DNA from 2 places in the Micrococcus sp. iso_229 genome. Region 2 is predicted to be linked to the other one. Evidence: predicted binding sites of a transcription regulator. Region 2 holds the regulator's gene; the other holds the start of a gene.
What was found. Region 2 encodes HrcA, which represses chaperone genes, less so after heat shock. Its sites were predicted from a motif close to TTNGCACTCGNNNNNNNCGAGTGCNAA; they were not measured.

Region 1 (18,917 bases), 910 kb from region 2:
GCCTGGCCGCGTGGTTCCACGACGCCGTCTACGCCGGGGACCCCACCGCGCCCGCCGGCCAGGACGAGGCGGACTCGGCCGCCCTGGCCCGGGAGGTGCTCACCGATCCGCGGCTGGCCGTGCCGGCCGACGTCGTCGACGAGGTGGCACGCCTCGTGCTGCTCACCGCGGCCCATGACCCCGCCCCGCACGACGCGGCCGGGGCGGTGCTCTCGGACGCGGACCTCGAGGTCCTCGGCCGCTCCCCCGAGGCCTACGCCCGCTACGCGGCCGCGGTGCGGCGGGACTACGCGCACGTGTCCGACGCGGACTGGGCCCGCGGTCGCGGCGCGGTGCTGGACGCCCTGCTGGACGCCGGGCGGCTGTATCGGACCGCGCCCGGCCGAGCACGCTGGGAGGCCGCCGCCCGCCGCAATCTGGCGGCGGAACGAGCCGCGCTGTCGGCCTGAGCGGGGCGCCCCGGTGCCGGCCCGGGACGCGGCGAGGCCCGCCTCCCCGGACGGGGAGACGGGCCTCGCAGGCTGGGCGCCCGAACGGGTCGGGCCGGCTCAGCGGCTGATCACATCATGCCGCCCATGCCGCCCATCGGGTCCATGCCCTCGGCGCCGGCGGTGGCCTTCTCGGGCTTGTCCGCGACGACGGCCTCGGTGGTCAGGAACAGGCCCGCGATGGACGCGGCGTTCTGCAGGGCCGAGCGGGTCACCTTCACCGGGTCGTTGATGCCGGCGGCCAGCAGGTCCTCGTACTCGCCGGTGGCGGCGTTCAGGCCGTGGCCGTCGTCGAGGGTCTTGACCTTGTCCGCCACGACGCCGGGCTCCAGGCCGGCGTTGAAGGCGATCTGCTTCAGCGGGGCCTCGATGGCGACCTTCACGATGTTCGCGCCGGTGGCCTCGTCGCCCTCGAGCTGCAGGCCGCCGAACGCCTTGGCGCCGGCCTGGATCAGGGCCACGCCGCCGCCGGCGACGATGCCCTCCTCCACCGCGGCCTTGGCGTTGCGCACGGCGTCCTCGATGCGGTGCTTGCGCTCCTTGAGCTCCACCTCGGTGGCCGCGCCGGCCTTGATGACGGCCACGCCGCCGGCCAGCTTGGCGAGGCGCTCCTGCAGCTTCTCGCGATCGTAGTCCGAGTCGGTGTTCTCGATCTCGGAGCGGATCTGGGCCACGCGGCCGGCGATCTGCTCGGCGTCGCCGGCACCCTCCACGATGGTGGTCTCGTCCTTGGTGATGACCACCTTGCGGGCGGTGCCCAGCAGGTCGAGGGTCGCGTTCTCCAGGGACAGGCCCACCTCGGAGGAGATGACCTGGCCGCCGGTGAGGATGGCGATGTCGGCGAGCATGGCCTTGCGGCGGTCACCGAAGCCCGGGGCCTTCACGGCCACGGACTTGAAGGTGCCGCGGATCTTGTTGACCACGAGGGTGGCCAGGGCCTCGCCCTCGACGTCCTCGGCGATGATCAGCAGCGGCTTGCCCGACTGCATGACCTTCTCGAGGATCGCCACCATGTCCTTCACGGAGGAGATCTTCGAGTTGACGATGAGGATGTAGGGATCCTCGAGGACGGCCTCCTGGCGGTCCGCGTCGGTCACGAAGTAGCCGGAGATGTAGCCCTTGTCGAAGCGCATGCCCTCGGTGAGCTCGAGCTCGAGGCCGAAGGTGTTGGACTCTTCGACGGTGATGACGCCCTCCTTGCCGACCTTGTCCAGGGCCTCGGCGATGAGGGAGCCGATCTGCTTGTCCGCGGCGGAGATCGAGGCGGTGGCCGCGATCTGGTCCTTGGTCTCGATCTCGCGGGAGGCGGAGAGCAGCTCGGAGGTGACGGCCTCCACGGCCTTCTCGATGCCGCGCTTCAGGGACAGCGGGTCGGCGCCCGCGGCCACGTTGCGCAGGCCCTCGCGGACCAGCGCCTGGGCCAGCACGGTGGCGGTGGTGGTGCCGTCGCCGGCGACGTCGTCGGTCTTCTTGGCGACCTCCTTGACGAGCTCCGCGCCGATCTTCTCGTACGGGTCCTCGAGCTCGATCTCCTTGGCGATGGAGACGCCGTCGTTGGTGATGGTGGGGGCGCCCCACTTCTTCTCCAGCACCACGTTGCGGCCGCGGGGGCCGAGGGTCACCTTCACGGCGTCGGCCAGGGTGTTCAGACCCTTCTCCAGGCCGCGGCGGGCCTCTTCGTCGAATGCGATGGTCTTGGCCATGTGCAGGTCCTTTCTGGACGTCGGCTTCCTACTGCTGGTGGCTGACCCGCGCCGATGCCCGCGACGGACGGCCCCTGGGGGCCTCACCGGTGGACAGGTCCTCCTCCACGGCGCCGGGCCGACCGGGGTACGGCTGGCAGTCGCGCCTTCGGAGTGCTAACCCCATTATGAGCACTCGCACCGGGAGAGTGCAAAAGGTCTGCGGTGCGGGAGGCCGCCCTTCCGCCGACGGCGGACGGCCCCCGGCAGCGCGCCTCGGGAGGCGCCCCGCCGGGGGCCGTGAGCGGTGCGCGGCCGGCACGGCCGCGCGACGGGCGGATCAGCCGGTGACGACCACCGCGACGCCGTTCACCTGCAGGTTCGGGGTCTGCATGACCGGGAAGCCGAGCTCCTTGCCGACCGCCTCGGCGGCGGCCTTGTTGGCCGAGCCGTTGTACAGGACGGTGGAGGACTGGATGCCGTAGCCGCTCCAGTTCTTCGCCTCCACCGAGGTGTAGCCGGCACTCGTGAGCCGCTGCGCGTAGGAGGCGGCGAGTCCCTGGGTGCGGGTCGCGTTGTACACGGTGACGTGGGTGCCGCGCACGGCCGCGGACTGCGCGGCCGCACGGGAGCTCGACGCGGCCGAGGACTGTGCGGCTGCACGAGAGCTCGACGCGGCCGCCGACTGTGCGGCCGCACGGGAGCTCGACGCGGCCGCGGCCTGCGAGCGCGAGGCCTCCGCCGCGGCGGCGGAACGGGACGCCTCGGCGGCCGAACGGGACGCGGCGGCGCGCGAGGACTCCGCCGCCTGGGCGGCCGCCGACCGAGACGCCTCGGCGGACTGCGCGGCGGCTTCGGAACGCGAGGCCTCCGACGCCTGTGCCTCGGCGGCGGCACGGGACGACTCGGCGGCCTCGGCGGCGGCCGCCTCCTGCGCCGCCCGCGAGGACTCGGCCGCGGCCGCGGAGCGGGACGCCTCCGCCGCGTCCTCGGACGGGGTGGCGGACTCGGACGCGGATGCAGTCGACGCCGGCGCGGAGGACGCCGAGGAGGACACGGACGAGGCCGACGTCGACGGCGCGGCAGCCGGGGCCGTCGTCGAGCTCTCGGCGGCGACGGGCGCGGAGCGGTCGCCGGTGAGCCACGGCAGGACGACGCCCACGAACAGGCCGGCGAGCAGGACGAGGCCGGCCACCCAGAGCAGCGGGCTCAGGCGGCGACCCCCGCCCGTGGCGGTCGCGCCGGCGGCGGCGAAGGACTCGCGGTGCGCGCCGCGCTGGTCCGTGTACTCGGGGACCTCGTCGAAGCGGTCGGGCTGGTAGGCCATGGGTCAGTTCTCCTGGCGGGAAGCGGGCGTGGACGGCGCCGGATCCGCGGGTCCCCTCCGGGCCCGGCTGCGGGTGCCGCGCCTGCGCAGCAGCCGCGTGACCAGCAGGGGTCGGTAGGCCAGGGCGGCCTCACGGTCCAGCAATCCGTTCAACACCTGATAATAGGCGGTCGGAGACAGCCCCAGACGCTCGCGGACGGCGTGGTCCTTGGCCCCGCCGTACCGCCAGGTGGCGGCCTCCAGGTCCAGGACCGCACGCTCCAGGTCCGTCAGCTCGTCCCGCCGCGCCCGCGCGCGGGCACCCTCGTCCGGGGCCGGATCGGGCGAGACGGGCGTGGGGTGGGACATGGCGGCCACTGTACCCACCCGGTCTACCCTCGGGGCATGGAATTCATCGCGCCCCTGGATCCGGGCTGGGAGGCGGCCCTCGCCCCGCAGGCCGCCGCGTTCGAGCAGGTCGGCGAGCGGCTGCGGGCCCGCCGGGCAGCCGGAGAGCAGGTGCTGCCCGCACCGGAGCACATCCTGCGGGCGTTCCGCCAGCCGTTCGCGGACGTCCGCGTCCTCGTGCTGGGCCAGGACCCCTACCCGACGCCGGGCCATCCGATCGGCCTGAGCTTCGCGGTGGACCGCCACGTGAGGCCGCTGCCCCGCTCCCTAGCCAACATCCACCGGGAGCTGCACGACGACCTCGGCATCACCCCGCCCGCCCACGGCGACCTCTCCGCGTGGACGGACCAGGGCGTGCTGCTGCTGAACCGCGCCCTCAGCGTGCGGGCCGGCGCACCCGGCAGCCACCGCGGCCTCGGCTGGGAGCAGATCACGGAGGCCGCGGTGCGGGCCCTCTGCGCGCGCGGCACCCCCCTCGTGGGGCTGCTGTGGGGAGCCGACGCGCGGCGCATGGCGCCGCTGCTGACGGCGGCCGGGGCCGGCGTCGTGGAGTCCCCGCATCCCTCGCCCCTGAGCGCCCACCGCGGGTTCTTCGGCTCCCGGCCGTTCAGCCGGGTGAACCGGCTCCTCGAGGTGGCCGGCGCGGATCCGGTGGACTGGCGCCTGCCCGACTGAGCCGGGCCGCCGGTCAGCCGCGCTGATGCATCACGAGCTCGGTGGGCAGCAGCGTGCCCATCCGGTCGGTGATCGGCTTGGCCAGGGTGTTGCCGAAGGCGACGCCGGCCGCGATCGCCACGACGATGACCGCGGCGTTGAAGAGTCCCTCGACGCCCAGCAGCGTGGCCCCGGTCTCCACGGTGAACCCGTAGACGGACCGGAACATGGTGAGTCCGGGAAGCAGGAACAGCATGGACGGCAGGACGATCACGAGCGCCGGGGCCGCGAGCCGCTGGGCCACCAGGCGGCCGAGGAACCCGACCGCCGCCGCGGCGACCGCGGGCACCAGCCGGTCGCTGACCCCGATCTGCTGCGCTGCCAGGTACGCGCCGAAGCCGGCCCCGGACACGAGACCGCAGGCCAGGATCTGGGGCCACCGCGACTGCTCCACCACCGCGTCCGCCATGCCCGCGGCCACCACGAGGCCCAGCAGCAGCAGCGGCGGATAGCTCAGCGTCCCCGCCTCGGCCAGGTCCAGCTGTTCGAATCCCACGAGATCCCCGATGCCCACGGCGATCATGATCCCGGCCATCACGCCGGCGAACACGAGCAGCGCGGAGAGGAAGCGGCCCGCCGCGGTCACCGGGAAGCCGTGGATGGCGTCCTGCACCGCGGTGACGAACCTCGCCGTGGGCAGGAGCATCATGATGCCGCCGGCGATCACCAGCGCCGGGTTGACCGGCAGGTCGAGGGCGTAGGCCATCAGCGCGATCACCGTGGCCGTGATCGCCCCGAACATGGTGGAGAAGATCTCCGGGAAGCGCGCCTTGTCCGCCTGGACCTTGAGCCAGAAGACCAGCCAGGTGGAGACCATGCCCAGGGCCGCGCCTGTCCAGGTCCCCCCGATGAACGGCACGAAGCAGGCCACGAACACGCCGGAGAAGAGGACCTCGAAGACGGCGGGGAACGGCTTGGGCTGATGCCGGATCTCCACGAGCCGGCGCTGGGCCTCGGCCCGGTCCACCTCGCCCGCGGCGATCTCCTCGACCAGCCGGTGGACGGCCACGAGCCCCTCGAAGTTCACCGAGGACGAGCGGACCACCCGCTGGAGGGTGAACGGTGCCTCGCCGCGTGAGGAGTCGGGCGCGTAGTTCAGGGAGATGGACTGGTTGGTCAGGTCCACCTCGGTCTCGAGGATCCCGTAGGCCTGTGTGGCCACGATGATCGAGGTCTCCACGTCCAGCGAGGCCGCGCCGAAGCTGAACATGGTCTCGCCCAGCTTGAGGGCGAAGTCCAGGGTGGTGCGGGCCTCGAGGGCCTGCGCCTCCGCGCGGCGCTGCTGCAGCGTGGAGCGCATGCGGCGCCCGTACGGCGAGGAGTGCAGGCGGTCGGCCAGCACGAGCGCCTGCGTCGGCAGGTTCTCGACGAAGACCTCGCGGGAGCGCCGGCCGCGCCGACGCCCGCGCTTCTCGGGCGGGCCCACGGGGACCACCGGGTCCGGGACGGTGATGTCTGGCGCGGGGATCACGTCCGGGGCGGGCAGGGCCCCGTCGGCCTCCGCGGGGGCCAGGACGGAGGTGGGCACCTGCTCGGACAGCGGCGGCTCGGTCAGGGGCGCGTCCGCGGTCGGCTCCGGCAGCGTCTCCGCCTCCGGCTCGGCCGATTCCTCTGGCTCCGGCTCCGGCGCCGGGGCCGGATCGGCGGCGGCGGGGCGGACCACGGGCGGCAGCGGTTCGGTGGGCTCGACGGCGACCGCGGCCGGGTGGGCCGATTCCGCCGGGTCGAGGTCGAGCAGGCCGGGGTCCTCCGGGTCGAGGTCGCCGGCAGCGGCGGCGTCCTCGGCACCGGCCGGGCGCAGCACGGGGATGAGCGTGGGGACGGCCGGGGGCTCCGCGATGCGGGGGTCGAACCGCGCCGGCTCCTGGGTGCCCTCCTGCTCCATGCGGCTCACCCTCTCCTTCCGTATGCGGGCGCTGGACGCGCCACGGCGGTGGGCCGAGCCCCGCCGCGCGTCCATCCAACCACGCCGACGCCTCCTCCGCCGGGGCCGACGGCGCCGCGGCCCGGGAACGCGAAAGGGCCCTCCCGGAGGAGGGCCCTGCTGTGGTGGATCTTACTGGACTCGAACCAGCGACCTCTCGCGTGTGAAGCGAACGCTCTAACCAACTGAGCTAAAGATCCGGGCGTCGCCCCATGGGGGTGACAACTCGAAGAACGATACCTCAGGCGGCGCCGCCTGTCCACCCGGACGATGGCCGCCCCGCGCGCGGCGGAGCGGCCATCGAGAGCCGAAGGGCGGTCAGCGCGCGGTCACGGCGACCTCGTCGATGCGGAACGTCGTGGCCGCGGAGGAGTCCTCCGTGCCGCGGAAGCGCAGCGTCACGGTCGTGCCCGCGAAGCGGGACAGGTCCACGGTGCGCGTGGCGTAGCCACCCTTGTCCAGATTGGAGTGCGAGGCGACGGTGTATGTGCCGGTGGCGCCGGTCACGACCTGGACGTCCAGGAGATCGTAGGAGCGGGAGGCGGTGGTCTCCGCGGTGTCCACCTGCAGCGCATAGGTCAGCGTGGCGCCGGAGGCCGGCACGGTGACCTTCTGCTCGACCGTCGCGGTGTTGCGGCGGCCCACGCCGTTCAGCTGGGCGAAGGCCTGACCCGAGGCGGCCTTGGCCGCGTCGGTGCGCACGAAGCCGGTCGGGGTGCCGGTCCAGCCGGTGCTGCCGGACTCGAAGCCGCCGTTGACGATCAGCGAGGCCACCGGAGCCGGCCCGGGCTCCGTCTGGGCGCCGCCGAGGGAGGAGACCGCCGCGGAGGCGTCCGCCAGGCCGGCGCCGCAGCCCGCGGAGCAGGTCACCGGCATGGAGCGGGCCGTGGACCTGAGGGTGGACTCGACCTGGGCCGGGGTGAGGCTGGGCTGCGCGGCCAGCAGCAGGGCGGCCAGGCCCGCGACGTGCGGGGTGGCCATCGAGGTGCCGTTGTAGGCGGCGTGGCCGGCCGTCGTCGGGGTGGTGGCGCCGTTGTTCACGGTCGAGATGATGTTCGCACCCGGGGCGGTCACGTCCACGGCGGAGCCGTAGTTCGAGAACGAGGCGCGGGCGCCCTGCGAGGTGGAGGCGGCCACCACGATGGTGTTCTGGCAGTTGGCCGGGCGCACATTGGCGGCGGGCTGGTTCTCGTTGCCCGCGGCCACGACGACGGGCACGCCGCGGGAGACTGCCGCGTTGATCGCGTTCTGGTAGGTGGTGCCGCACATGCCGGAGCCACCGAGGGACATGTTGATGACGTCCGCCGGGTTCGGGTTGGCCGGCACGCCCGCCACCGTGCCGCCGGCAGCCCACACGACCGCGTCGGCGATGTCGGACAGCGAGCCGCCGCACTTGCCGAGCACGCGGATCGGCTGGATCTTTGCGTTCGGCGCCACACCGACGACGCCCTGGGAGTCGGCCACGGCCGCGACGGTGCCCGCCACGTGGGTGCCGTGCCACGAGGAGTCGGAGGCGCCGGCGGTGCCGCACTCGCCGGCGGCGTACCAGTCGCCCTCGTCACGCGGATTGGAGTCGCGGCCACCGCCGTCACGTGCCGCCGCGCTGTCGGAGATGAAGTCGTAGCCGGGCACGACGTTGCGGTCGAGATCCGGGTGGGAGGTGATGCCGGTGTCGATGACGGCCACGGTCGCACCGGAGCCCGTCGTGCGATCCCACGCCCCGGGGACCCGCATGCCGTGGGTGCCGGTGAAGCCCCACTGCTGCGAGTAGAGGGCGTCCACGGGGCTCAGGCCGGTGGCGGTGAGGATCGCGTCCGGCTCCACGGCCTCGACCGCCCCGGAGGCCTTCAGGTCGGCCATGAACTTCGCGGACTCGGCCTGATCCAGCTTGCGGTCCGCCGTGATCACGCGGGAGCCGAGCGCGGTCTCACGCAGCTCCTTCACGGAGACGCCGGCCTCCTTCGCGGCCTTGCCCCAGGCGTTCGCGCGGCCCTTCGCGTGGGCGTTGGCGGCGGTCTCCTTGTAGGTGACGATGAAGGAGTCGTAGCCGTCGGCGTTCGGGTCCTCGACCTGCGCCGCCGCCAGGGGCGAGGCGACGGTCGGGCTGGCTGCCGGTGCGGCGGGGGCGGCGCCGGAGGGGGCCGCGAGCGCGGGGGACGAGGTCAGCGTCCCGCCGGCGAGGACGGCGCCGGCCACGAGGGCGCCGATGCGGCGGCGGGTGCTGCGGGGTGTGGAGGACTGCACGGGATCTCCTCGGAGTTCGGGGCCACCGGATGCGGATGCCCGAGGGACTCGGGCCGGGGTGACTGAGATCACGGTAAGGTCACGATTCCGTCACGGCGAGGCCGCGGGCCGAAGTCTGGCGGATAGTCGAGGCATCTCTGGCGGTTCCGCCAGCCGGACCTGGCGGATGGCCTCGGACCGGCACAGCGGAACCCCAGCGTCAGCCCACGCCGGACACGACGACGGCGCCGCGCCCTCCCGGCGGAGGTGCGCGGCGCCGTCGGGCCCGCGGTGGGGTGGAGCCCCCTGCCGGATTCGAACCGGCGACCTGCTGTTTACAAGGCAGCTGCTCTGGCCAGCTGAGCTAAGGAGGCCTGCGGCCGGCACCTGGGGGTGCCGCGGCCAGCCCTTCCAGCGTACAAGGCCCGGGCGGACGACGCGGGGCGCCCCCGTGTGGGGACGCCCCGCGGGCCTCGGCGCCGGGTCAGCCGGCGATCTTGGCGCCCGCCCAGTCGGTGAAGGTCTTGTCCTCGCCGTCGAGGGCCCAGTTCTTGCCGTCCACGAACACGGTCGGGGTGCCGGCCACGCCGGCGACGCGCGCCTGGCGGGTGGTGTGCTCGACCGCGGAGCGGAACGTGCCGTCCTCGACGCAGGAGGAGATGTCCACGCCGTGCTCCTGCGCGAGCTGGATGAGCGCCGCGTTGTCCAGGCCCTTGCCCTGGTGCTCGTCGTAGGCGGCGAACAGGGCGGTCACGAAGCCGTTGTAGGCCTCGGGCTTCTGGTCCGCCACGCAGTACGCGGCGTTGGCGGCGCGGGCCGAGTAGTTCTGGTTGTTCGGGGCGCTCAGGAAGTCCACCATCCGGTAGTCGACCGTGACCTCGCCCTGCTCGAGCCACTGCTCGATCTGCTCCGCGTTGGAGGACTCGAAGTCGGCGCAGTGCACGCAGTTGAAGTCCGCATAGAGCACGATCCGCGTCGGCTCACCGTCACCGCGGGCCTCCGTGTTCGGCAGGGTCTCGGGCTGGGAGCTCTCGGCCTGCTTCGGCACCTCGATCTTCGAGGGGTCGACCTCACGCTCTCCCGCGCCCTCCGCCAGGCCCGTGGCCGAGGTCAACTCGATGCCGCCCTGCTCGTTCGCCGCGGCCGGGATGGGGCCGGCGGCCGCGGCGTCGTCGCCGTTGCGGGTGAGCGCGAACGCGACGACGAGGCCGATCACGAGCACCGCCGCGAGGACCGAGCCCCAGATGACGCCGGTGCGGCGGCGGCGGTCCTTCCTGCGCTGCTCTTCCTGGATCTGGCGGGCACGCGCACGGGCGTCCGTCGCCGAGGTGTGCGAGCCTGACGTGTTCCGGGCCAAGGGTCCTCCTCGTGGGGCAGTCGGTCCGGGTCGAGCACCGGAGCCGGCGGGCAGCGGGCGCGCCGCGCCAGGCGAGCATAGCGGCCCTGTCTGGAAGGATCGTGACCATGGACACCGTCGAGACCCCCTCCCCCGTCGATCGACTGACCATCACGGGCGCCCCGTCGGGGGACGCGACCGAGGACCCGGCGACGTCTCTGCTCGCCCTGCCCTGGGCGCTCCCCCTCGAGACGTGGCCGCGGGAGGTGCTGGCGGCCCTGCCGCGGGGCATCTCCCGTCACGTGGTGCGCTTCGCCCGGATGGGCGGGGGCATCGTGGCGGTGAAGGAGACCACGGAGGAGCTCGCGTTCCACGAGTACCGGCTGCTGCGCCGGCTCGAGCGGAGCCCGGCGCCGTCGGTGGTGCCGGTGGCCGTGGTCACCGGACGCACGGAGGACGACGGCACGCCCCTGCCCGCCGCCCTCGTGACCCGGCACCTGCGCTTCTCCCTGCCGTACCGCGCCGTGTTCTCGGAGCGCCTCGAGCGCCGCACCCTCGTACGCCTCATGGACGCGCTGGCGACGCTGCTCGTGGAACTGCACCTCGAGGGGTTCTTCTGGGGTGACGTCTCCCTGTCCAACGTCCTGTTCCGGCGGGACGCGGGCGGGTTCGCCGCCCATCTGGTGGACGCCGAGACCGGCGAGCTCCGGGAGCGGCTGTCCAACGGCCAGCGCCAGCACGACCTGGACGTGGCCGCCGTGAACGTGGGCGGTGAGCTGCTGGACCTGCAGGCCAGCGGGCTGCTGGACCCGGAGGTGGACCCCGTCACCACGCCGGACCTGCTCGTGGCCTCCTACCGCCGGCTGTGGGACGAGCTGACCGGGCCCCTGCTGTTCCCCCGCGCCGAGCCGTGGCGCCTGGACCGCCGCGTCCGCCGCCTGCAGGAGCTCGGCTTCGAGCTGGCCGAGTACTCACTGCGCGCCGCCGACGCCCCCGGGATGATGATCGCCCGGCCCGTCGAGATCCACGCGGGCTACCACCGCCGTCGGCTGACCCGCCTCACGGGACTCGAGGTCCAGGAGAACCAGGCCCGCCGGCTGCTCGTGGACATCGAGGCCGCCCGCCGGGAGTGGGACCCGTACATGGACATCGAGGGCGCGGCGCACCGCTGGGTGGTGGAGGTGTTCGACCCCGTGGTCCGCTCGGTGCCCCTCGAACTGCGTGCCAAGCTCGAGCCCGCCGAGGTGATGCACCAGCTCCTCGAGCACCGCTGGTACCTCTCCGAGGCCCGCGGCCAGGCCGTGCCCCTGCAGGAGGTGGTGGACTCCTACGTGGACACGGTGCTGCGGGCCCGCCGCGACGAGGACGCGGTGGCGCTGCACCCCACGACCACCATGCTGCGCGCCGTCCCGCCCGCGGACGAGGACTGACGCCGCCCGCGGCTCAGCGGCGCAGGAGCAGGAAGCCGGGGGCCGGGACCGCCGCCGGCACCGTGCCGGGGCCGAGGGGGCCGTCGTCGCCGTGGCCGGCGAGGAGCTCGGCCCGCGTCAGGTCCGCGGGCACGGGCAGCGGCTCCGCGCCGAGGGCGACGAGCAGGACGACGTCGGCGTCCGCGCCGGCGCGGGTGAGGCGCACGTGGCGCCGGGCGGCGTCCACCTCGGCCCGGACACGGTCGCGACGAGGGTCGGTGAGCTGGGGCAGCGTGCGGCGCAGGCCGATCAGGGTGCGGTAGGCGGCGAGCACGCGCACCCCGCGGCCCTGGCCGTCCGCGCCGCCCGTGGCCTCCGCCCAGTCCAGCACCGCCGCGTCCCGCGTGGCGGGGTCCTGCGGGTCGGGGACGTCGGCCGGGTCCCAGCCGTGAGCGGCGAACTCGCGGCGTCGTCCCTGCCGGACGGCGTCCCCGAGCTCGGGTTCGCGGAACGAGGTGAAGAACGGCCACGGCGTCGACGCGGCGAACTCCTCGCCCATGAAGAGCATCGGCACGTGCGGGCCGGTCAGCAGCAGGGCGGCCTCGGCCGCGAGCGCACCCTCGGACAGGGCGGCCGCGGTGCGGTCGCCGCCGGCGCGGTTGCCCACCTGGTCGTGGTTCTGGATGCTGGCCACCCACGCATGGTTCGGGACGGCGTCCGGCACGGGGCGCCCGTGGTCACGGCTGCGGAACGTGGAGCGGGTGCCGTCGTGGAAGTAGGTGCGCTCCATGACCTTGGCCACCGCCTCCAGCGGGGCGAAGTCCGCGTAGTAGCCGTGGGTCTCCCCCGTCGCGGCCACGTGCAGGGCGTGGTGGACGTCGTCGTTCCAGGCCGCCGCGAGGCCGAGCCCGCCGGCCTGGCGGGGCAGCACCAGGCGCGGGTCGTTGAGGTCCGACTCGGCCAGGAGCGGCACGGGTCGGCCGGCACGGGCCGCGATCCCGTCCGCGAGCGCGGCCATCTCCTCGAGCAGGTGCACGGCGCGGGCGTCCCGCAGGGCGTGCACCGCGTCGAGGCGCAGCCCGTCCACGCGCATCTCCTCGAGCCAGAAGCGGACGTTGTCCAGGACGAACCGGCGCACCTCGTCCGAGTCGGCGCCGTCCAGGTTCAGGCCGTCGCCCCAGCCGGTGCCGCCCGGGCCCAGATAGGGCCCGAACACCGGCAGGTAGTTGCCGGAGGGGCCCAGGTGGTTGTGGACGACGTCCTGGACCACGCCGAGGCCGGCGGCGTGGGCGGCGGCCACGAAGCGGCGGTAGGCGGCGGGGCCGCCGTAGGACTCGTCGACGGCGAACCATGCCACCCCGTCGTAGCCCCAGTTCCGCGGGCCGGAGAAGGAGTTCACGGGCAACAGCTCGACGTGGGTGACCCCGAGGTCCGTCAGGTGCGGCAGGCGGGCGATGGCGGCGTCGAGGGTCCCCTCGGCCGTGAAGGTGCCCACGTGCAGCTCGTAGAGGACGGCGCCGCGTAGGCCGCCGCCCTGGGGCGCGGTCGGATCGGACTCCACCCCGGGCGGCCCGGCCCAGCCCTCGTCGGGCCATGCGACGGCGCGGCCGGCGACGTCGCGGCGGGAGGGCCCGTGGACCGTGTCGGGCTGGCGTCGGGAGCGGGGGTCCGGCACGGGGTCCGCCCCGTCCACGCGGTAGCCGTAGCCGGGGTCGGCCGGCGGCTGGGCGGCGTCGAGGCAGAGGGCGGCCAGCGGGTCCTCCGTGGGCGTCCACCAGCCTCCGGCGGCGGGGTCCATGGCCACGACGGCGGCGACGGGCCAGCGGTCCTCGGCGTCGTGCAGGGCGCCGGGCTCGGTGTCGACGAGGACGAGGTCGACGCTCTCGGCGTGCGGCGCCCATACGGCGTAGGGGACGGCGCGCGCGGCGTCGACGGCGGCCCGCTCGGCCGCGGCGGGGTCCACGGGGTCGGAGCCGATCGGGTGCAGGCCCGGGGCGGGGGCGTCGGCCGGACGGGGCTCGGTCACGGGGCGGTCCTCTCTCGGCGGTCGGACGGGGCGTGCGCCGGGACGAGCAGCGCGACGGGCAGGGTGCTGAGCAGTTCGTCGAGGCGCACGGCGCCGCGCGCGTCCGGGTGGACGGGGTGGCCGGTGACGGCGTCCTCCCACCGCCCCGCCGGCACGGTCACGACGGTCTCGCCCCAGCCGCCCGCGGCCGCCAGGCGGACGGGCCAGCGGGTGGCCACGGCGAGCGCCCCGCCCCGGTCGAACGCGATCGCGTGGTCGGCGGCGGGGCCGGAGACGTCGAGCGGGCGGTGGCCGGTGAACAGCTCGGGCCGGTCGCGGCGGGCGCGCAGCACCGCCGCGACGACGGCCAGCTTGGCGGCGGCGGGGTCGTCGAGGCCGGGTGTGTGGCCGGCGTCGAGGCGGTCCAGCAGGTCGGCCCGGGCCGCGAAGTCCACGGGGCGGCGGTTGTCCGGGTCCACGAGGGTGGGGAAGGGCACCTCCGTGCCCTGGTAGACGTCGGGGACGCCGGGGGCGGCGAGCTGGACGAGCTTGTGGCCGAGCTGGACCACGAGGCCGGGCTCGGCGATGCGGTCCGCGACGGCCTGCAGCACGCCCCGGGCAGGCCCCTCGGGGGAGGTGACGGCGGCGGCGAGCGCGGCGAGCCGGGCCTCGAACTCGGGGTCCTGGTCCGTCCAGCTGGTGGCCAGGGCCGCCTCGCGGGAGGCCTTCTGCAGGAACCCGAGGATCCGCTCCTCCTCCGGTGCGGTGCCGTCCGTGGGCCAGACGCCCACGATGGACTCCCAGAGCAGCCGCTCGGCGTCGGGGTGGCCGAGCGGGTGGAGGCGCGTCAGCTCGGCGAGCTCGGCGGCCCAGCGGTCGGGCTCCTCGGCGAGCACGGCGATGCGGGCGCGCACGTCCTCGCCGCGCTTGGTGTCGTGGGTGCTCAGGGTGGTCATGGCCGTCGGCCAGGCGGCCTGGCGCGCCTGCTGGGCGGAGTGGAAGTCGGCCAGGGACAGGGCGACGTGGGAGGGGTCTCCGCCGACCTCGTTCAGATTGGCCCACCGGGTGTACCGGTAGAAGGACCGGTCCTCGACGCCCTTGGCCATCACCATGCCGGAGGTCTGCTGGAACCGGCGGGCCACGGGCGAGTCCGGGTCGGTCAGCTCGGGCCGCAGGTCGCCGAGCACGTCGGCGAGGCCCGGCTCCGCCGCGGCCGCGTCCGCCAGCGCGCCCTCGAGCACGGCCAGGCCCACGGGCAGGTAGGTGCGGTACACGGGCAGGCGGGCGAGCACGGCGGCGAACGCGGCGGCCACGTCCTCATCCGGGTGGGCACCGAGCGCGTGCACGGCGCGGACCTCCCGGACCAGCCGGGCGGTCTCGGCCGCGAGGGAGCCGGTGGCCACGTCGTGCTTGGCCCGCACCACGGCCTCGTCCCATTCCCGACGACGGCGCGCGTCCTCGGCCGCATCACCCGCGGCCTCGGGATGCATGAAGACGCGTTCGACCTCGCCGAGCGCGTCGTAGCCGGTGGTCCCGTCCACGGGCCAGTCCGCGGGCAGCGCCTCGCCGGGCTCGAGGATCTTCTCCACCACGAGGTAGCCCTCCGGCAGGACGTGGGAGCGCAGGCGCCGCGCGTAGCCGGCCGGGTCCGCCAGGCCGTCCGGGTGGTCCACGCGCAGCCCGTCCACGAGCCCTTCTCGGACCCAGCGGGCGGGTTCGGCATGGACGGCGTCGAAGACCTCGGGCTCGTCCACCCGGACGCCCGCGAGCGTGGTGACGGTGAAGAAGCGGCGGTAGTTCAGCTCGGCGTCGCCGCGGCGCCAGCCGACCAGCCGGTAGTGCTGGCGGTCGTGCACGGCGCGGGCCAGGCGGGCCTGCTCCGCGGTCGGCTCCTTCGCCGGGTCCGCCGCCGCGAAGACCTCCGCGGCGCGCAGCCCGGTCTCCGCCTCGGCCGCCTCGAGCGATCCGGGGGCGAGGGGGTAGACGGTGTCCCAGTAGCGCAGACGGCCGCCCTCGGCGTCGACGACGAGACGGTCCAGTTCCGCGTCCGCGTCCCCGTCGGGACCGTCTCCCAGCACGGGGATGAGCAGGGACCCGTCGCCGGCCGGCCAGTCCACATCGAACCACGCCGCATGCGCCGCCTCGGGACCGTGGGTGAGCACGTCCCACCACGCCGGATTGGCCTGGGGCGTGGCCACGCCCACGTGGTTCGGCACGATGTCCACGAGCACGCCCATGCCCGCCTCGTGCGCGGCGCGCGCGACCGCGTCCAGTCCCTCGGCCCCGCCGCGGGCGGCGTCCAGCCGCGTGGGGTCCACGACGTCGTACCCGTGGTCGGAGCCGGGCTCGGCCTCGAGCAGCGGCGAGAGGTAGAGCCAGTCCACACCCAGGCGCCGCAGATAGGGCACGAGCCCGGCCACGGACTCCAGCGGCAGATCCGGGCTCACCTGGAGCCGGTAGGTGGACGCGGGGGCGGGACGGACGGTCGAGGTGCTCACGCGGCGACGCTAACAGAGGCCCCCGACGCGGCATCAGGCCCGACGGGCCGGGGCGGGAAGGTCAACGCGTCTCGACCGGACGGGCGAAGATGTCCTCCCCCACGACGGGCTCGCCCGAGGACTCCAGCAGGATCATCTCGTCGCGCAGCACGCTGCCGTCGGCCTGGGTCAGATCGGCCACGAAGCCGGGGCCGGACTGACGGATGCGGTCCACCGCGGTGTAGCCGTACTTCGCCTCGAGGTTGCCGCGGAACGCGTCCAGACCCTGGACGTGCAGGACGGCGCCCGTCGCGCCGAGGGCGACGGCGGCCGCGAGCGCGACAGCCCCGACCCCGCGCTGGGTGCGGGTGTCCTCGAGGAGCCCGATCTCCGGGTTGCGGCCGTGGGTCGCGGCGAAGCGCCGGTGCCGCCGAGCACGCCACAAGCCGACGACCACGAGCGTGCCGCCGACCACGAGGGTCAGTGAGGCCAGCCAGTAGAGGATCCAGGGAGTCACGAGGTCCACGTTCGCAAAGTCCATGCCCCAGTGTGACACAGGTCTCACTCCGGCGGGAGGGCGCGCGGCCGGTCGCGCCTCGTCAGGGCAGGCCGGCGCCCCGCGCCGCGGTCCACAGGCGGTGCCACTGCGCGGAGTCCATCGCCTCGGCCGCGGCAGCCGCCTCGGCGCACGCGGCGACGCGCTCCGGGTCCTGGGTGCCGATCACGGGCCGCACGCCCCACGGCAGGCGCAGCAGCCAGGCGAGCACCACGGCCTCCCGGCTGACGCCCAGCTCCGCCGCGACCTCGCCGACGACGCCGGCCGCGCCGTCGTCGCCGGAGCTGAACCGGCCCTGCCCCAGCGGACCCCAGGCCTGCAGCTCGATCCCCTCGGCGGCGCACACCGGGCCGAGGCGCCCGGCGTCGGCGTCCGCGGGGGCGTCCGGGTGGTTGGCGAGCACGACCGCCTCCACGAGGGTGCGGTGGTGCAGGCCGAGCTCGACCTGGACGCACGCCAGCCCGGTCCCGTCCGCCGCCTGGCTCTCGAGCTCGCGCTGGAACTCGAGGACGCGGCCCACGCCGAGGTTGGAGACGCCCAGCTTGCCGACCAGGCCCGCCTCCCGCGCGTCGAGGAAGGCGCGCACGGTGTCGGCCACGGGCGTGAGGACGTCGGGCCGGTGGATGATCAGGGTGTCCACGCGTTGCTCGCCGAGGCGGGCGAGCGAGCCCTCCAGCGAGGCGCGCACATGCTCGGGCGAGGAGTCGTAGCGGGTCAGGCGCCGCCCGGCCGGGTCTGACTCGTGCAGGACGATCCCGCACTTGGTCTGCACCTTCAGGGCGGAGCGCTCCTCGTAGGGCAGCTCGTGCAGCAGCCGTCCGACGGTCTCCTCGGAGCGGCCGGCCCCGTAGATGTCCGCGGTGTCCAGCAGGTCGACGCCGGCCTCGATCCCGGCGCGCAGGGCGCGGCGGGCGCGCTCCACGGCCGCCTCGACCTGCGCGTCGCCCGCTGGCCCCTCCGGCCCCGCCCCCGGATCGGCGTCCGGGGGCGGCGGGGGAACGGACCCCCAGGCCATGGTCCCGAGCACGATCGGGGTGGCCGGGGTCGGGTCGAGGTCGAGCGGCGGATGCGTGGGGGCTGTGCTCATGGCCTCACCGTCTCACGTCCGCCCGCCCCGGGTCCGGACCCGCCGCCCTGTGATGGGATGGGCCCATGAAGCTCGCCACGTTCCGCCAGCCCGACTCCGACGCCGCCTACCCCGGCGCCACGTTCGCCGCGGTCATCACCTCCGTGCACCCCGAGGACCCCGAGGTCGCCGTGCGCGCCGTCGCCCTGCCGGACTGTCGCGACGTCGGCGAGTACCTCACCGCCACGCCGGAGGAGCAGCGGGAGATGGTGGAGGGCGCCCTCCGCGCGGCGCAGGCCGACCGGTCCCTCCTGCTGGACACCTCCGGCCTCGTCTACGACACGCTCGTCCCCTTCCCCACCAAGGTGTTCTGCGTGGGCCTGAACTACACGAACCACATCGACGAGACGGGCCTGGAGCGCCCCGAGCATCCGACGCTGTTCGCGAAGTTCCCGCAGTCCCTCACGGGCGCGCTGGACCCGATCGAGGTTCCCGAGGAGGACCACCGGGTCGACTACGAGGGCGAGCTGTGCATCGTGGTCGGGGAGCCGGGCCGACGCATCGCCGCCGAGGACGCCCCCGAGCACATCGCGGGCTACGCGGTGGCCAACGACATCTCCATGCGCGGCTTCCAGGGCCGCACCTCCGAGTGGCTGCAGGGCAAGGTGTGGGAGGCCTCGACGCCCGTGGGTCCGTGGCTGGTCACCCCGGACGAGTTCCCGGCGGATGCGCGCGTCCTCACGCACGTCAACGGCGAGCTGCGTCAGGAGGACCGGGTCGCCGACGTCGTCTTCTCCCCCGCCGAGCTGGTCTCCTACGCCTCGCAGCTGATCACCCTGAACCCGGGTGACCTGATCCTGACCGGCACGCCCGCGGGGGTCGCCCTGGCCCGCCGGGACGCCGAGGGCCGCCGCCCGTGGCTGCGTCCCGACGACGTCGTCGAGGTGGAGATCACCGGGCTGGGACGCCAGCGCAATGAGCTCGTCTGAGGCGGCGGCACCGGCGCATGCCCTGCCCCGCGTCGTCGGCATCCTCGGTGCGGGGCGGGCGGGCACCGCGCTGGCACGGGCGATCGCGCGCATCCCCCGCCTCTCCCCGGGCACGGCCGCCCCGCGGGTGATGGTCGCGGGCACGCGGCGCCCCGCGGCGGTCCAGCGCCACCTGGCGATCTACGCTCCCGAGGCCGTCGCCGTGTCGGCCGAGGACCTGGCGGCGGAGGCGGAGCTCGTCGTCGTGGCCGTGCCGCGCGAAGCGCTCGACGACGTCGACCCGCTCACCCTCGCCGGGCCGGCCACGCGCGCCGTGGTGGACCTGACGAACACC
Region 2 (8,316 bases):
TCGCCCACATCGACCACGGCAAGTCCACGCTGGCGGACCGCATGCTGCAGGCCACCGGCGTCGTGCAGCCCCGCGACATGAAGGCCCAGTACCTGGACCGCATGGACATCGAGCGTGAGCGCGGCATCACCATCAAGTCCCAGGCCGTGCGCATGCCCTGGTCCGTGGACGGGGTGGACTACGCCCTGAACATGATCGACACCCCCGGGCACGTGGACTTCACCTATGAGGTCTCCCGCTCGCTGGCCGCGTGCGAGGGCGCGATCCTGCTGGTGGACGCCGCCCAGGGCATCGAGGCCCAGACCCTGGCGAACCTCTACCTCGCCATGGAGCACGAGCTGGAGATCATCCCCGTGCTCAACAAGATCGACCTGCCCGCCGCGGATCCGGACCGCTACGCGGCCGAGCTGGCCTCCCTGATCGGCTGCGAGCCCGAGGACGTGCTGCGCGTCTCCGGCAAGACGGGCGTCGGCGTCGAGGAGCTGCTGGACCGCGTGGTCCGCGCCATCCCCGGCCCGGAGGGGGACGCGGACGCCCCGGCCCGCGCGATGATCTTCGACTCCGTGTACGACACCTACCGGGGCGTCGTCACGTACGTGCGCGTCGTGGACGGCCGGCTCTCCCCGCGGGAGAAGGTCCGCATGATGTCCACGGGCACCACCTACGAGCTCCTCGAGATCGGCGTCTCCTCCCCGGAGCCCGTGCCCACGAAGGGCCTGGCCGCGGGCGAGGTGGGCTACCTCATCACCGGCGTGAAGGACGTGCGGCAGTCCAAGGTGGGCGACACGGTCACCAACCACGCCCACCCGGCCGAGCAGTCCCTGGGTGGCTACGAGGACCCCAAGCCCATGGTGTTCTCAGGCCTCTACCCCATCGACGGCTCGGACTATCCCGTGCTGCGTGACGCCCTGGACAAGCTCAAGCTCAACGACGCCGCGCTCGTCTACGAGCCCGAGACCTCGGTCGCGCTGGGCTTCGGCTTCCGCGTCGGCTTCCTCGGTCTGCTGCATCTGGAGATCGTGCGCGAGCGCCTCGAGCGCGAGTTCGACCTCGACCTCATCTCCACCGCGCCCAACGTGGTCTACGAGGTCACCCGGGAGGACCGTGAGGTCGTCACCGTGACCAACCCCTCCGAGTTCCCCGAGGGCAAGATCCTCGAGGTGCGCGAGCCCATGGCCTCGGCCACGATCATCGTGCCGGCCGAGTTCATCGGCGCCGTCATGGAGCTGTGCCAGGCCAAGCGCGGCAACCTCAAGGGCATGGACTACCTCTCCGAGGAACGGGTGGAGATCCGCTACTGGATCCCGCTGGCCGAGATCGTGTTCGACTTCTTCGACCAGCTCAAGTCCCGCACCAAGGGGTACGCCTCGCTGGACTGGAAGGCCGACGGCGACCAGGCGGCCGACCTCGTCAAGGTGGACATCCTGCTCCAGGGCGAACAGGTGGACGCGTTCTCCTCCATCACCCACAAGGACAACGCCTATGCGTACGGCGTGATGATGACGGGCAAGCTCAAGGAGCTGATCCCGCGCCAGCAGTACGAGGTGCCGATCCAGGCCGCCATCGGCTCGCGCATCATCGCCCGCGAGAACATCCGCGCGATCCGCAAGGACGTGCTCTCCAAGTGCTACGGCGGCGACATCTCCCGCAAGCGCAAGCTGCTCGAGAAGCAGAAGGAGGGCAAGAAGCGCATGAAGATGGTCGGCCGGGTCGAGGTCCCGCAGGAGGCCTTCATCGCCGCCCTGTCCTCGGACGGCGCCGGCGCCGACCAGGCGGCGAAGAAGTAAGTGCCCGCCCTGCCCCTCGGCGAGCCCGTCCCCGACGACGGCCGGCTGCCGGCCGACGTCGGGCAGCGGGTGCGCGCGGCCGCCGGCGACGGCGCGGCGCGCACCTTCAGCCTGTACGTCCACGTGCCGTTCTGCACCGTGCGCTGCGGCTACTGCGACTTCAACACGTACACGGCCGTCGACCTCGGCCCCGGCGCGGGTCGTGGCGACTACTGGGAGTCGGCGGTCACGGAGCTGGACTTCGCCGCGGACGTGCTCGCGTCCTCGGACGTGCCAGCCCGCCCGCTGCACACGGTGTTCTTCGGCGGCGGCACGCCCACGCTCCTGCCGGCCGCGGACCTCGTGCGCATCCTCCAGGCGGCGGTGGACCGGTTCGGGATCGCGCCCGGCGCGGAGGTCACCACCGAGGCCAACCCGGACACCATCACCCCGGAGTACGCCCGTGAGCTCGCGGCCGGCGGCTTCACCCGCCTCTCCCTGGGCATGCAGTCGGCGGTGCCGCACGTGCTCGCCACGCTCGAGCGCACCCATCGGCCCGAGTCCGTCCCCGCCGCCGTCGCCGCGGCCCGGGAGGCCGGCCTGGAGGTGTCCCTGGACCTGATCTACGGGACCGCGGGAGAGTCCCTCGCCGACTGGCGGGCCACGCTCGAGGCCGCCGTCGCCCTGGCCCCGGACCACGTGAGCGCGTACTCGCTGATCGTGGAGGAGGGCACCAAGCTCGGGGCCCAGGTGGCCCGCGGCGAGGTGGCGGACGTGGATCCCGACGACCAGGCGGACAAGTACCTGCTCGCCGAGGAGCTGCTCAGCGCCGCCGGCTACCGCTGGTACGAGGTGTCCAACTGGGCGCGGGACCCGCAGGGGTCCGGGGTCCACCGCGCGCGGCACAACGTGGCGTACTGGGAGGACCAGGACTGGTGGGGGATCGGCCCGGGCGCGCACTCGCACCTCGCCGGCGTCCGGTTCTGGAACGCCAAGCACCCCGCCGCCTACGCGCAGCGGCTGGCCACGGGGGTCACCCCCGCCGTGGGCCGCGAGCGGCCCGACGCCGACGCGCGGCGACTCGAGCGCATCATGCTCGCGGTGCGCACGGTGGACGGGCTCCCGACCGCGGAGCTCGTCTCGGAGACGCCGGGGGAGGCCGCACGGATCCGCGGGGCGATCGCCGAACTCATCGCCGCGGGCCTGCTGGACGGGCGTGCCGCCGTCAACGGCAGCATCGTCCCGACGCTCGAGGGGCGGCTGCGCAACGACGCGATCGTCCGGGCTCTGGCCGGCTTCTGACCGGCCGGCCCCGGGTCAGCGCAGGATGCGCAGGTTGAACGGGTACCGGAACGGACGGCCCTTGGACACGTGCGAGGCGCCCATCACGCCGTAGACCGCCATGGCGGCCCACGTGAGCGCGCCGAGGATCGCGAAGATCGGGCCGACCACCGGCAGCAGGGACAGGAAGAAGAACAGGAGCGTGATGAGCGTGGGCGGCCCGGAGAAGTTCAGGGCCTCCCGCGACTCCTGCGAGGTGAACGGGCCGCGGTCGCGGTAGAGCAGCCACACGACCAGGGGGCCGAGCACGCCGAACGCCAGACTGAGGTGGGCCAGCGCCGCGCGGTCACGGTCCTGCTTCGCCGTGAGCGGGGCGCCGCGGCCGCCGGCCGAGACGAGCCAGGCGGGCGGGTCGTGGCCGGTGCGGCCGGCGTCGGGCTGCGCGCGGGTGTTCACGAGGGGCTCCTCCTGGATCGCGGGACCCGCGCGCCGGGGACCGGGCGCAGGGCATGGGCCAGCATAGCGCGGGCGGGCGGTGGCCGCGCCGAGATCAGTGCTCGGGTGCGGCGGTGAGGAAGTCGATGAGCTCCTCCACGCGGCCCAGCAGGGACGGCTCGAGGTCCGCGTACGTGGTGACGTGGGAGAGCAGCCGCTTCCACCCCAGCCCCGTGGCCTCCTTGCTCCCGTGCGGCCAGCCCAGTCCCCGCAGGATCCCCGTCTTCCAGTCCTGCCCCTTCGGCACGACGGGCCACGCGGGGATGCCGAGGACGGAGGGCTTGATGACCTGCCAGACGTCCACGTAGGGGTGGCCGAGGATGAGCACGTTGCCCGCGGCCCCTGGCACGCGCATGGCCTCGGCCGCGAGGCGCTCCTCCTTGGACCCGGTGACGAGGTGGTCCATGAGGATCCCGAGCCGGCGCCGCGGGCCGGGGGCGAACGTGCGGATCGCCCCGGCGAGGTCGTCCACCCCGTGCAGGGGCTCCACGACGATGCCCTCGAGACGCAGATCCTCGCCCCACACCTTCTCCACCAGCTCGGCGTCGTGCACGCCCTCCACCCAGATGCGTGAGGCGCGGGCGGTGCGGGCGCGCGCCCCCTCGACCCGTCGCGAGCCGGAGGCGGTGCGGGCCGGCGCCGCCGGGGCCGCGGCGGCCGGGGGGACCAGGGTCACGGGCTCGCCGTCGATCCAGAAGCCGCCGCCGAGGGGGAAGCCGCGGCGCACGCCGCGGCGGTCCTCCAGGACCACCACGTGCACGCCGCCGGAGCGCTCGATGCCGATCACGGCCCCGGTGAACCCGGAGGCCACGTCCTCGACCACCGTGCCGGGGGCGGCGGGCACATCGGGGACGGTCCGGGTGGGGCGGCGCGTCAGGTCGTCGTGGCCCGCGGGGCCCCAGCTGCTCCAGTCCATGGGAGATCACGGTAGCAACGGGGCGGGCGATCACCGTGAGCGAAGCCGTGCGGACCGGTCGGGCCGTCCCCCGGGTCGGACGGTAGCATTGGCACTTGACCCGCCGGAGTGCCAGTCAGGGGCACCTCCGGGGTCGCCCCGGATCCCGACGGACCAGAGGAGGACCGAGATGTCGGAGCAGCCCCGCCGCCTGCAGGTGCTCCAGGCGATCGTGGAGGACTACGTGGCGCTGCGCGAGCCCGTGGGCTCCAAGGCGCTCGTGGAACGGCACGCCCTGGGCGTGTCCTCCGCGACCGTGCGCAACGACATGGCTGCGCTCGAGGAGGAGGGCCTCATCGTGGCCCCGCACACCTCCGCCGGGCGCGTCCCCACGGACAAGGGCTACCGCGTGTTCGTCGACCGCCTCTCCGAGGTGAAGCCGCTGTCCCCGGCGGAGCGCCGGGCCGTGCGGACCCTGCTGGACCCGGAGACGGACACCGAGCACATGATGGAGTCCACGGTGCGCCTCCTGGCCCAGCTGACCCAGCAGGTCGCCGTCGCGCAGTTCCCCCACGAGGACGGCTCCACGATCCGCCACCTCGAACTGGTCTCCCTCACGCCCACGCGGGTGCTCGTGGTCCTCATCCTGTCCACGGGACGGGTGGACCAGCGGCACGCCGTGCTGGACCGGCCGGTCGACGAGGCGGAGCTGTCCGTGCTCCGCGGCCTCCTGCTGGACGCCCTGCTGGGGCTCGGTCCGGTGTCGGCGGCCACCGTGGTGGACGACGTCGTCACCCGGGTCCGCCCGGAGCACCGGCAGTCCGCCGCCCTCGTGGCCGCGGCCGTCCACGACCTGCTCGAGGCCGGCCGGCAGGACCGCATCGTCCTGGCCGGCACCGCCAACCTGGCCCGCTCCCCGGGGGACTTCGGCGCGTCCATCGGGCCGATCCTGGAGGCGCTCGAGGAGCAGGTGGTGCTGCTGCGCCTGCTCACGGAGATGGAGCAGGACGCCCACGGGGTGTCCGTGCGGATCGGGTCCGAGAACGCCGGATCGCTCGCGGACACCTCGGTGGTCGCGGCCGCCTACGGCCCCGGCGCCGTGGCGAAGCTCGGCGTCATCGGCCCGACCCGGATGGACTATCCGGGCACCATGGCCGCCGTCCGGGCGATCGCCCGCTATCTCTCCCGCATCCTGACCACCTGACGCGCCTCCGCGCGTCCTGGCGGGCCCCGTCCCGCACCGCCCCACGTCCCGCTCGCCCCGAGAGGAATCCCCACCGTGACCGACCACTACGAGACGCTCGGCGTCAGCCGTGACGCCAGCACCGAGGAGATCCGCCGCGCCTACCGCAAGCTCGCGCGCACCCACCACCCGGACGTCAACCCCGACCCGGAGGCGGCCGAGCAGTTCAAGCGCATCTCCCACGCCTACGAGGTGCTCTCGGACGAGGGCCGGCGTCGGGCCTACGACACGACGGGCAATGAGAACGGCCAGGCCGGCTTCCCGGGCGGCTTCGGCGGGGCGGGCGGCTTCGGGGGCTTCGCCGACATCTTCGAGACCTTCATGAACGCCGCCGGCCAGGGCGGCCGCGGCGGCCCCGCCAGCCGCGCCCGCCGCGGCCAGGACGCCCTGGTGACCGCGCGGATCGACCTGCGCGACGCCGTCTTCGGCGGCGAGCAGACCATTGAGCTGGACACGGCCGTGCGCTGCGAGCGGTGCGAGGGCTCATGCTGCGAGCCCGGCACCCAGCCGGAGACCTGCCAGACCTGCCACGGCCACGGCATGATCCAGCGCCCCGTGCGATCGCTGCTGGGCACCGTCATGGCCACCGAGGCCTGCCCCGCCTGCCAGGGGTTCGGCACCGTCATCCCGACGCCCTGCCACGAGTGCGACGGGCAGGGCCGCGTCCGCACCCGGACGCCGCTGACCCTGCGCATCCCCGCGGGCGTGGACGACGGCACCCGCATCCACCTCGCCGGCCGCGGCGAGGCCGGCCCGGGCGGCGGCCCGAACGGCGACCTCTACGTGGAGATCGCGGTCCGCCCGGACGAGACCTTCCGCCGCGAGGGCGACCACCTGGCCACCACCGTGACCGTCCCCATGGCCGCCGCGGCCCTGGGGACCACCGTCACGCTGGACACCCTGGACGGCAAGCAGTCCGTCAGCCTGGACCCGGGCGTGCAGTCCGGCCACGTCGAGGTCCTCCAGGGCCTGGGCGTCGGCCGCCTGCGCGGGCAGGGCCGTGGTGACCTCAAGGTGGACGTGGTGGTCACCACGCCCACCGACCTGGACGACGAGCAGCGCCAGCTCCTGGAGCGCCTGGCCGAGGTGCGCGGCGAGGAGGTCGTGCACGGCGCACCCCAGGCCAGGGGCATGTTCGCCCGGCTGCGGGAGAACCTGAGGAACCTGTGACCGCCCCCCTGTTCCACCTCGAGCCGGGCGCCCTGGCCGGCGCGAGCGCCGGCGTGGAGGTCGTCTTCGGTGGCCCCGAGGCCCGCCACGCCGCCGCGGCCATGCGCCTGGCCCCCGGGGAGGCCGTGATCCTGGCCGACGGGTCGGGCACGCTCGGCCACGGCACCGTGCTCGCGGCCGCCCCGGACGGGGTGTCCGTGCGGCTGGACGCGGTGGCGGAGGAGCCGGCACCCACCCCGGCGCTCGTGCTCGTCCAGGCCCTCGCCAAGGGCGATCGGGACCTCATGGCGGTCCAGGCCGCCGTCGAGCTCGGCGTGGACGCCGTGGTGCCCTGGGAGGCCGAACGCTCGATCGTCCGCTGGAAGGGCCCCAAGGCCGCCAAGGCCCGCCAGAAGTGGGCGGACACGGCCCGCGCGGCCGCCAAGCAGGCGCGTCGCGCCCGGGTGCCCGCGGTCCGGGACCACGTCTCCGGGACGGCGGTCGCCGGGCTGGTCCGGGACGACGACGGCGGCCGGCTCGTCCTCGTGCTGCACGAGGACGCGGAGCACGGGGTGTCCGCGGTGCCGACGGAACGACTCTCCGCGGCCGCCGAGATCGCCGTCGTCGTGGGCCCCGAGGGCGGGATCGGCCCGGCCGAGCTCGAGGCCTGCGTGGCCGCGGGGGCCGTGCCGGTGCGGCTCGGCCCGCACGTGCTGCGCGCCTCCACGGCCGGCCCCGCCGCCCTCGCCGTGCTCCAGCACCGGCTCGGCCGCTGGTGAGCCCCGGCAGGACCGCGCACCGACGCCTAGACTGGATTCGATGTCCCGCCCCCGCGACCCCGAGGTGATCCGCCCCATCGTGACCGTGCCCCCCACGACCCCGACCCCGCCCGCCACTGCGCACGAGGGCGTCGCGTTCGAATCCGCCGACCTCATGGTCCGCACCCTCGGACCGCAGGACGCCCTGCTGCGGATCCTCGGCGGCGTGTTCCCCACCGTGGACGTCACGGTCCGCGACCAGCGGCTGGACCTGGCCGGGCCGGTGGCCGACGTGGCCACGGTGCGGCGCGTCGTCGAGGACCTGCGCTCGATCGCCCGCCGCGACCAGGCGGTCACCCCCGAGGTGATGGGCCAGGTCGTCCACCACGTCCGCGGAGCCGCCACCGGGCGCGGCGCGGGTCAGCTGCACCTGGACTCGATCCTCTCGGGCCGGGGTCGCCGCATCCGCGCGAAGACCCTGCACCAGCAGGACTACGTGGAGGCGATCGACCGCTCCACCGTCGTCTTCGGCGTCGGCCCGGCCGGCACCGGCAAGACCTACCTGGCCATGGCCAAGGCCGTGCAGGCGCTGCAGGCCAAGGAGGTCAACCGGATCATCCTCACCCGCCCGGCCGTCGAGGCCGGCGAGCGGCTCGGCTTCCTGCCCGGTGGGCTCTCCGAGAAGATCGACCCGTACCTGCGTCCCCTGTACGACGCGCTGCACGACAT

Region 1: groL (chaperonin GroEL) is a predicted target of HrcA. The motif match lies at 2,325-2,351, and genes of this name have one in related genera.

The regions. Positions count from the first base shown of each region.
Region 1 is NZ_CM176514.1:370,954-389,870, reverse strand. It holds gene AC3RKA_RS01840 (DUF4031 domain-containing protein) at 1-449, shown strand, start outside; gene groL (chaperonin GroEL) at 560-2,191, opposite strand; gene AC3RKA_RS01830 (LytR C-terminal domain-containing protein) at 2,511-3,497, opposite strand; gene AC3RKA_RS01825 (DUF3263 domain-containing protein) at 3,501-3,845, opposite strand; gene AC3RKA_RS01820 (uracil-DNA glycosylase) at 3,882-4,559, shown strand; gene AC3RKA_RS01815 (threonine/serine exporter family protein) at 4,573-6,483, opposite strand; tRNA gene AC3RKA_RS01810 (tRNA-Val) at 6,646-6,722, opposite strand; gene AC3RKA_RS01805 (S8 family peptidase) at 6,841-8,766, opposite strand; tRNA gene AC3RKA_RS01800 (tRNA-Thr) at 9,043-9,119, opposite strand; gene AC3RKA_RS01795 (DsbA family protein) at 9,230-10,102, opposite strand; gene AC3RKA_RS01790 (DUF4032 domain-containing protein) at 10,210-11,511, shown strand; gene treZ (malto-oligosyltrehalose trehalohydrolase) at 11,525-13,516, opposite strand; gene treY (malto-oligosyltrehalose synthase) at 13,513-15,993, opposite strand; gene AC3RKA_RS01775 (hypothetical protein) at 16,055-16,513, opposite strand; gene AC3RKA_RS01770 (aldo/keto reductase) at 16,572-17,615, opposite strand; gene AC3RKA_RS01765 (fumarylacetoacetate hydrolase family protein) at 17,681-18,583, shown strand; gene AC3RKA_RS01760 (NADPH-dependent F420 reductase) at 18,570-18,917, shown strand, end outside.
Region 2 is NZ_CM176514.1:1,285,114-1,293,429, reverse strand. It holds gene lepA (translation elongation factor 4) at 1-1,787, shown strand, start outside; gene hemW (radical SAM family heme chaperone HemW) at 1,788-3,068, shown strand; gene AC3RKA_RS06030 (DUF4870 domain-containing protein) at 3,084-3,503, opposite strand; gene AC3RKA_RS06025 (DUF3097 family protein) at 3,598-4,458, opposite strand; gene hrcA (heat-inducible transcriptional repressor HrcA) at 4,628-5,641, shown strand; gene dnaJ (molecular chaperone DnaJ) at 5,717-6,850, shown strand; gene AC3RKA_RS06010 (16S rRNA (uracil(1498)-N(3))-methyltransferase) at 6,847-7,608, shown strand; gene AC3RKA_RS06005 (PhoH family protein) at 7,649-8,316, shown strand, end outside.